One region of the Streptomyces sp. NPDC057445 genome, then DNA from elsewhere that is predicted to be linked to it. Evidence: predicted binding sites of a transcription regulator. Region 1 holds the regulator's gene; the other holds the start of a gene.
The links. Region 1 encodes HrcA, which represses chaperone genes, less so after heat shock. Its sites were predicted from a motif close to TTNGCACTCNGNNNNNCNGAGTGCNAA; they were not measured.

Region 2: groES (co-chaperone GroES) is a predicted target of HrcA. The motif match lies at 2,546-2,572, and genes of this name have one in related genera.

Annotation. Positions count from the first base shown of each region.
Region 1 covers NZ_JBHVDH010000001.1:573,114-577,303, reverse strand. Annotated here, with positions in the region: gene ACFU5O_RS02670 (DUF3097 domain-containing protein) at 1-758, opposite strand, end outside; gene ACFU5O_RS02665 (MBL fold metallo-hydrolase) at 769-1,500, opposite strand; gene hrcA (heat-inducible transcriptional repressor HrcA) at 1,697-2,713, shown strand; gene dnaJ (molecular chaperone DnaJ) at 2,714-3,850, shown strand; partial or broken gene ACFU5O_RS02650 (VOC family protein) at 3,940-4,093, opposite strand.
Region 2 covers NZ_JBHVDH010000003.1:481,308-485,497, reverse strand. Annotated here, with positions in the region: gene ACFU5O_RS10100 (SAM-dependent methyltransferase) at 120-1,445, opposite strand; gene ACFU5O_RS10095 (polysaccharide deacetylase family protein) at 1,455-2,360, shown strand; gene groES (co-chaperone GroES) at 2,719-3,027, shown strand; gene groL (chaperonin GroEL) at 3,166-4,190, shown strand, end outside.

The sequences.
Region 1 (4,190 bases):
AGCAGCGCCGGCTCCAGGTCCTTGTAGCTCGTCACCCTCGACAGGATGTGCTGCCAGGCCGCGCCCGTGTTGTCGGACCATCCCAGGGCGCGGCAGACGCCCGTCTTCCAGTCCTGGCCGCGCGGCACGGACGGCCAGGCCGCGATGCCGAGCGAGGACGGCTTCACGGCCTCCCAGATGTCGATGTACGGATGGCCCACCACCAGCACGTGCGGATCGGTGACGGATGCCGCGATGCGGGACTCCTTGGAGCCGGGGACCAGGTGGTCCACGAGCACGCCGAGGCGGGCGTCCGCCGCCGGGGCGAAGTCCGCGACGACGGCAGGGAGGTCGTCGATGCCCTCGAGGTACTCGACGACCACGCCCTCGATGCGGAGGTCGTCGCCCCAGACCTTCTCGACCAGCTCCGCGTCGTGGCGTCCCTCCACGTAGATGCGGCCGGCGCGGGCGACCCGGGCCCGTGCGCCGGGCACGGTGACCGAGCCGGAGGCCGTGCGGGTGGGCCGCGGCGGAGCGGCGGAAGGGCGGACCAGGGTGACGGTCCTGCCCTCCAGCAGGAATCCGCGGGCTTCCATCGGGAACACCCTGTGCTTGCCGAAGCGGTCCTCCAGCGTCACCGTCCCCGCCTCGCAGCGGATCACCGCGCCGCAGAAGCCCGTCGTGACCTCCTCGACGACGAGACCGGGCTCGGCCGGAACCTCGGGCGCCGCGGCCGGCTTCTTCCAGGGCGGGGTCAGGTCAGGGCTGTAGCTGCGCATTGGGCAGACGCTACGACACCCCGAACCGCCGGGCCAGTTCATCCCGTTGGGCGCGTACGAAAGCGGCGTCCACCGCCGCGCCGTGCCCCGGTACGTAGACCGCGTCGTCCCCGCCGAGCGCGAGCAGCCGGTCCAGCGCGGCAGGCCAGCGACCGGGTATCGAGTCCGGGCCGGCCTGGGGCTCGCCCGACTCCTCGACCAGGTCCCCGCAGAAGACGATCTCCGGTTCGGCGGCGGTGCGCGGTACGAGCGCGACGAGGTCGTGTCCCGAGTGGCCGGGCCCGGCGTTCGCCAGCAGGACCTGTCGACCACCGAGGTCCAGGGTCCACTCGCCGCAGACGACATGCTTCGGGGGGACCAGCACGTCCGTGGCGAGTGCGGCCTCGGAGGGCGCCACACCGTGGCGGACGGCGTCCTCGCGCAGCACGTCCCGGTCCCGCACGAGCAGCTGGTCGACGCCCACCGCGCCGTACACCCGTGCTCCCGAGAAGGCCGCCGTACCGAGAACATGGTCGAAATGCGGATGGCTGAGAGCGATATGGGTCACACGCCGGCCGCCGACGAGGGACTGGATCTGGGTGCGCAGTTCGGCTCCCTCGCGGAGCGTCGCGCCCGTGTCGTACAGGAACACCGACTCGTCCCCGACCACCACGCCGGCCGTCGCGTCCCAGACGGGCAGGCGCCGCCGCCCGACACCGTCACCGAGCCGTTCCCAGCCGACGTCTTCCCAATCGATGTCCATAAGGCGACGCTATCCCCGGGCAACCAGCGACGTCTCGCCGGTCACGGCGCTGTACCGTGACCGGTTCGCCGTCCGGTCGGCCTTGCTAGGGGCGTACCCACCCGCCGTACACTGGCCGGGGAATGCTGGCACTCCGAGGAGGTGAGTGCCAGGTCACACCGGACCCGCCGATGAATCACAGCTGGAGGTGCGCACGGTGCTCAGCGAACGCAGACTCGAGGTCCTGCGCGCCATCGTCCAGGACTATGTCGGTACGGAGGAGCCCGTGGGCTCCAAGGCCCTCACCGAGCGGCACAAGCTGGGTGTGTCACCGGCCACCGTGCGCAACGACATGGCGGTGCTGGAGGAGGAAGGGTTCATCGCCCAGCCCCACACCAGCGCCGGCCGGATTCCGACGGACAAGGGCTACCGCCTGTTCGTGGACAGGCTCGCGGGCGTCAAGCCGCTGTCGTCGCCCGAACGGCGCGCGATCCAGAACTTCCTCGACGGCGCCGTGGACCTCGACGACGTGGTGGCCCGCACGGTACGGCTGCTCGCGCAGCTGACCCGGCAGGTCGCGGTCGTGCAGTACCCCTCGCTGACCCGCTCGACCGTGCGGCACGTGGAGCTTCTGGCACTTGCCCCGGCACGGCTGATGCTCGTGCTGATCACGGACACGGGCCGGGTCGAGCAGCGGCATGTGGACTGCCCGGCGCCGTTCGGCGAGACTTCGCTCGCGGATCTGCGGGCCCGGCTGAACAGCCGGGTGGTGGGCAGGCGCTTCACGGACGTGCCGCAGCTGGTGCAAGATCTTCCCGAGTCGTTCGAGGCGGACGACCGGGGCACGGTCTCGACGGTGCTCTCGATCCTCCTCGAGACACTGGTGGAGGAGACCGAGGAGCGGCTGATGATCGGCGGCACCGCCAATCTGACGCGCTTCGGCCACGACTTCCCGCTGACGATCCGGCCCGTGCTGGAGGCGCTGGAGGAGCAGGTCGTCCTGCTGAAGCTGCTCGGTGAGGCCAAGGACTCCGGCATGACCGTACGGATCGGGCACGAGAACGCCCACGAGGGACTCAACTCCACGTCCGTCGTCGCGGTCGGCTACGGTTCGGGCGACGAGGCAGTCGCCAAACTCGGCGTGGTCGGACCGACCCGCATGGACTACCCCGGAACGATGGGAGCGGTACGCGCAGTGGCACGTTACGTCGGACAGATCCTGGCGGAGTCGTAAGTGGCCACCGATTACTACGCCGTACTCGGCGTACGCCGCGACGCGTCCCAGGACGAGATCAAGAAGGCTTTCCGGCGGCTGGCGCGGGAACTCCACCCGGATGTGAATCCGGACCCGAAGACGCAGGAGCGCTTCAAGGAGATCAACGCCGCCTACGAGGTGCTGTCGGACCCGCAGAAGAAGCAGGTCTACGACCTCGGAGGCGACCCGCTGTCCGCAGGAGGCGGGGGCGGCGCCGGAGGCTTCGGCGCGGGCGGCTTCGGGAACTTCTCGGACATCATGGACGCCTTCTTCGGTACGGCGTCCCAGCGCGGGCCCAGGTCGCGGACGCGGCGCGGGCAGGACGCGATGATCCGGCTGGAGGTCGAGCTCAGCGAGGCGGCCTTCGGCACGACGAAGGACATCCAGGTCGACACGGCCGTCGTCTGTACGACGTGCTCGGGCGAGGGTGCAGCGCCCGGTACGTCCGCCCAGACGTGTGACATGTGCCGGGGCCGCGGTGAGGTCTCGCAGGTCACCCGCTCCTTCCTGGGCCAGGTCATGACCTCCCGGCCGTGCCCGCAGTGCCAGGGCTTCGGGACCGTGGTCCCGACCCCGTGCCCGGAGTGCGCCGGCGACGGGCGGGTGCGTTCCCGCCGGACCCTGACGGTGAAGATCCCCGCCGGTGTCGACAACGGCACCCGCATCCAGCTCGCGGGCGAGGGCGAGGTCGGGCCCGGTGGCGGTCCCGCCGGTGACCTGTACGTGGAGATCCACGAGCTGCCGCACCACATGTTCCAGCGGCGCGGCGACGATCTGCACTGCACGGTGACCATCCCCATGACGGCGGGCGCCCTCGGCACGAAGGTGCCGCTGGAGACGCTCGACGGGATGGAGGAGGTCGACATCCGTCCGGGCACGCAGTCGGGCCAGTCGATCCCGCTGCACGGGCGCGGTGTCACGCACCTGCGGGGCGGGGGCCGCGGTGACCTCATCGTGCATGTCGAGGTCCAGACGCCGTCGAAGCTGGATCCCGAGCAGGAGAGGCTGCTGCGGGAGTTCGCGAAGCTGCGCGGTGAGGAACGGCCGATGGGGCAGTTCCAGCCGGGGCAGCAGGGATTGTTCTCCCGTCTGAAGGACGCGTTCAACGGCAGGTGAGGGGCTCGCCCCTCAGGGCTCAGAGCTTGCCGCAGTGGTGAGCGAGGGCGGGGGCTTCCCCGCCCTCCCCGCCCTCCTGCACCCCGTGCTCAGCGGTGCCCCAGCACATCGACGACCTGGCCGTCGGGGTCCCGGACGAAGAACCGGCGCACTCCCCACTCCTCGTCCTGCAACGGGTGCACGATCTCCGCACCGTTCTCCCCGCATGACGGCGTAGGCGGCGTCCACATCGTCCAGGGGTACTACGGCACACGAGCCCTCGCCCACACTTTCGCGGCATGTCCTGATTCTCGCGGGCGTCCCGGGGCGGAAGCCGGGATTCGGCCACGGCGCCGGGACA
Region 2 (4,190 bases), on a different contig from region 1:
GCCTCGTACGAGTCGTACTCGTCGTCAAGGGCCCATCCGTCCATGCCGGGCCGCAAGGGGAGGCGTGCCCACGCCGGCAGGCGCGTCGGCGTGCCCACGCCGGCAGGCGCGTCGGCCGCTCAGTCCGCCGTGCCGGCCGGCCCGCCGATCAGCATCGTCGGCGCCCCCGCGACCCGGGTCAGGAACACCGTCGCCGCGTTCGGGCCGCTCGGCTTCACCTTGCGGCGCAGTTCCTCCGGTTCGACGGCCGAGCCGCGCTTCTTGACCGTCAGGATGCCGACCTCGCGCTCGCGCAGCAGCGCCTTCAGCTTCTTGAGGTTGAAGGGGAGTTCGTCGGTGATCTCGTACGCCGTGGCGTACGGCGTCGGGCGCAGCTCGTCCGCCGTGATGTAGGCGATCGTCGCGTCGATCAGACCGCCGTCCAGGTCCGCGGCGACCTCGGCGACCAGATGCGCGCGGATGACGGCGCCGTCGGGCTCGTACAGGAAGCGGCCGACCTTGCGGACCTGGGGGTCCGGAAGGCCACGGCCCGTCAGCGTGGCCCCGGAGGGAAGGAGGGTGGCACGCCGGGCGCCGGGGACGACGGGGCTCGGGGAGGTCGGACCCTGGTCGTCGCGCCAGAGCACCGCCTCCTTCACATCGCCGCCGTCCGAGATCCACTCGGCCTCGAAGTCCTCGGGGATCAGCTCGTGCGGGATTCCGGGTGCGATCTTGATGGCACCCGTGCCGACCTCGCGGACCTTCTCGATCGCCCATGACAGCGGCGGTGAGTACGCCTCCGGGTCGAAGATGCGGCCCCGGCCTGCGCGCCTCGCCGGGTCGATGAAGAGGGACTCGCTGCCGGACAGGTCGTACTCCATGACGTCCGCGCAGGTGACGGTCATCAGGGGGGTGCCCTCCACCACCGTGTGCACATTGACGAGGGCGGTCTCGGCGGTCAGCGGGTCCCGGTCGACCGCCTGTACGAAGAAGCCCTCGCGGGCCAGCGCGATCGCGTCGCCGCCGATGCCGCAGCACAGGTCGGTGACCTCGACCGGGCCGATGTCCCGGAAGCGCCCTGCGCGGTACGCGGCGACCGAGGCGCGGGTCGCCTGCTCGATCCCGTTCGGAGTGAAGTACATCCGGTAGGCGTCCTCCTCGCCGAACTTGGCCACCGCCCGCTGTCGCAGCCGCGCCTGGCCGAGCGCCGCCGAGACCAGCTCGGCCGGGTGCTCGCGGCGCAGCCGGGTCGCGACGGCGAGCTCCTTGGCCGGGTCGTAGTCGCGCAGCGCGGCGAGCAGCGCCTGTCCCTCGTCGCCGAGCAGCGGGCCGAGGTGGGGGAAGGAGACGTCGTTCACCCGGCCATTGTCGGCCAGGCGGGGGACCGTGCGCCCCGGGCCGCGGTGTCGGGGCCCCGAGCGGGAGCGGCGCTGACAGGATGCGGCGCCATGCAGACTGTACGACAAACGGGAAAAATGCGAAGAAGAAGGCGGAGTTGGCCTCTGGCGCTGGCCGCCCTGCTCGTCGCTGCGACCGGCTCGGGCTGTGCGCCCGCGTCGCCCGGCCCCGAGGGCTCGCGGCCTCCCAGGCCCGCACACGGGCAGCAGAGGGCAGTCGGCCCCGCCGGTGCGCTCGACGCCTATGTGGAACGCACCAAGAGGGCGCATGCCGCCCGGGTCGCGGCCGCCGAGCGCTGGGGGCTCAGGAGGACTCCGCTGACCGCGCCCGCGCCGCCCGCCAGGAAGACGAGGGTGGCCACCCGCAAGGGCTTCGAGGTTCATGACGGCGACGGGCTGCCACCCGTCTTCACCACCGTGCCGACGAAGGAGAAAGTCGTCTTTCTGACGATCGACGACGGGGCCGAGAAGGACCCGGAGCTGCTGAAGATGATGAGTGAGCTGCGTATTCCGTACAGCGCCTTCCTCAGCGACTACCTCGTGCGCGACGACTACGACTACTTCGAGGAGATGCAGGACCGGGGCGTCTCCCTGCAGAACCACACCCTCAACCACCCCTACATGCCCGCACTTTCGTATGCGAAGCAGAAGAAGGAGATCTGTGGGCAGCAGGACAGGATCGAGGAGCGGTTCGGGAAGCGCCCTCCGCTCTTCAGGCCTCCCTACGGCAACTACAACAGGGACACGCTCCGGGCCGCGAAGGCATGCGGGATCAAGGCCGTGCCGCTCTGGGCCGCAGAGGCGTTCCCCGACCACATGGAGTGGCGGGAGTGGGACCGGGATCTGCACCCCGGAGACATCATTCTCACGCACTTCCGGGGCAAGGGGCAGTGGAAGGGCAGCATGACCGACATGGTCCGGCACGTCATGAAGGTCGTCACCAGGAAGGGGTACGCGGTGGCGCGGCTGGAGGACTACGTGTGAGAGGACTACGTGTGAGAGGCGCGCGCCGGTTCGTGTCCGTCGCTGCGCCGATCGAGCCGGTGCACCCCTTGGCCGGTGCCGGCGATCGTTTTTTTTGCGGGGTCGTTCGACCGTACGGCTGCGCGGAACACGGCCCCGCGTTCGACCGTTGTCCTGATCGAGATCTGACCGCCACGCCGAGCGGATTGGCACTCCGCTTGACCGAGTGCTAATCGCGGTCATAGTCTCGGCTCTGGCACTCCCCACAGGAGAGTGCCAACACAGCGACGGGCAGGTCCGGCACCCGCGACGACGGATCCACCTGGTCGCCACCTCAGACAGTAAACCCCGTGAGATCTCCGAAGGGGGAGGTCGGATCGTGACGACCACCAGCTCCAAGGTTGCCATCAAGCCGCTCGAGGACCGCATTGTGGTCCAGCCGCTCGACGCAGAGCAGACCACGGCCTCAGGCCTGGTCATTCCGGACACTGCCAAGGAGAAGCCCCAGGAGGGCGTCGTCCTGGCCGTGGGCCCGGGCCGCTTCGAGAACGGCGAGCGCCTGCCGCTCGACGTCAAGACCGGCGATGTCGTGCTCTACAGCAAGTACGGCGGCACCGAGGTGAAGTACAACGGCGAGGAGTACCTCGTCCTCTCGGCCCGCGACGTGCTCGCGATCGTCGAGAAGTAGGTCGGGGGCGACCGGGGTTCACGCCCCGGAAGACCCCGCACCAGGCAGATCTGATTGAGCCGCGCCCCTGGCCCCCGCGTCGTAAGAAGCCGGGTGGCCCGGGGCGCGGTTTCGTTTTGAGAGGACTTGAGAAGCTCCATGGCGAAGATCCTGAAGTTCGACGAGGACGCCCGTCGCGCCCTTGAGCGCGGCGTCAACAAGCTCGCCGACACGGTCAAGGTGACGATCGGCCCCCGCGGCCGCAACGTCGTGATCGACAAGAAGTTCGGCGCTCCCACCATCACCAACGACGGTGTCACGATCGCCCGCGAGGTCGAGATCGAGGACCCGTACGAGAACCTCGGCGCCCAGCTGGTGAAGGAGGTGGCGACCAAGACCAACGACATCGCTGGTGACGGCACCACCACCGCCACCGTGCTCGCCCAGGCCCTGGTCCGCGAGGGCCTGAAGAACGTCGCCGCCGGCGCCTCCCCGGCCTCCCTGAAGAAGGGCATCGACGCCGCGGTCAAGGCCGTCTCCGACGAGCTGATCGCCACCGCGCGCCCGATCGAGGAGAAGTCCGACATCGCCGCGGTCGCCGCGCTGTCCGCCCAGGACCAGCAGGTCGGCGAGCTCATCGCCGAGGCGATGGACAAGGTCGGCAAGGACGGTGTCATCACCGTCGAGGAGTCCAACACCTTCGGTCTGGAGCTCGACTTCACCGAGGGCATGGCCTTCGACAAGGGCTACCTGTCCCCGTACATGGTGACGGACCCGGAGCGTATGGAGGCCGTCCTCGAGGACCCGTACATCCTGATCCACCAGGGCAAGATCTCCTCCATCCAGGACCTGCTGCCGCTGCTGGAGAAGATCATCCAGGCCGGTGGCTCCCGGCCGCTGCTGATCATCGCCGAGGATGTCGAGGGCGAGGCGCTCTCCACCCTCGTCGTCAACAAGATCCGCGGCACCTTCAACGCGGTCGCGGTCAAGGCCCCCGGCTTCGGTGACCGCCGCAAGGCGATGCTGCAGGACATGGCCGTCCTCGCCGGTGCCACCGTCATCGCAGAGGAGGTCGGCCTCAAGCTCGACCAGGCCGGTCTGGACGTGCTGGGCTCCGCCCGCCGTGTCACCGTCACCAAGGACGAGACCACGATCGTCGACGGCGGCGGCAACAGCGGGGACGT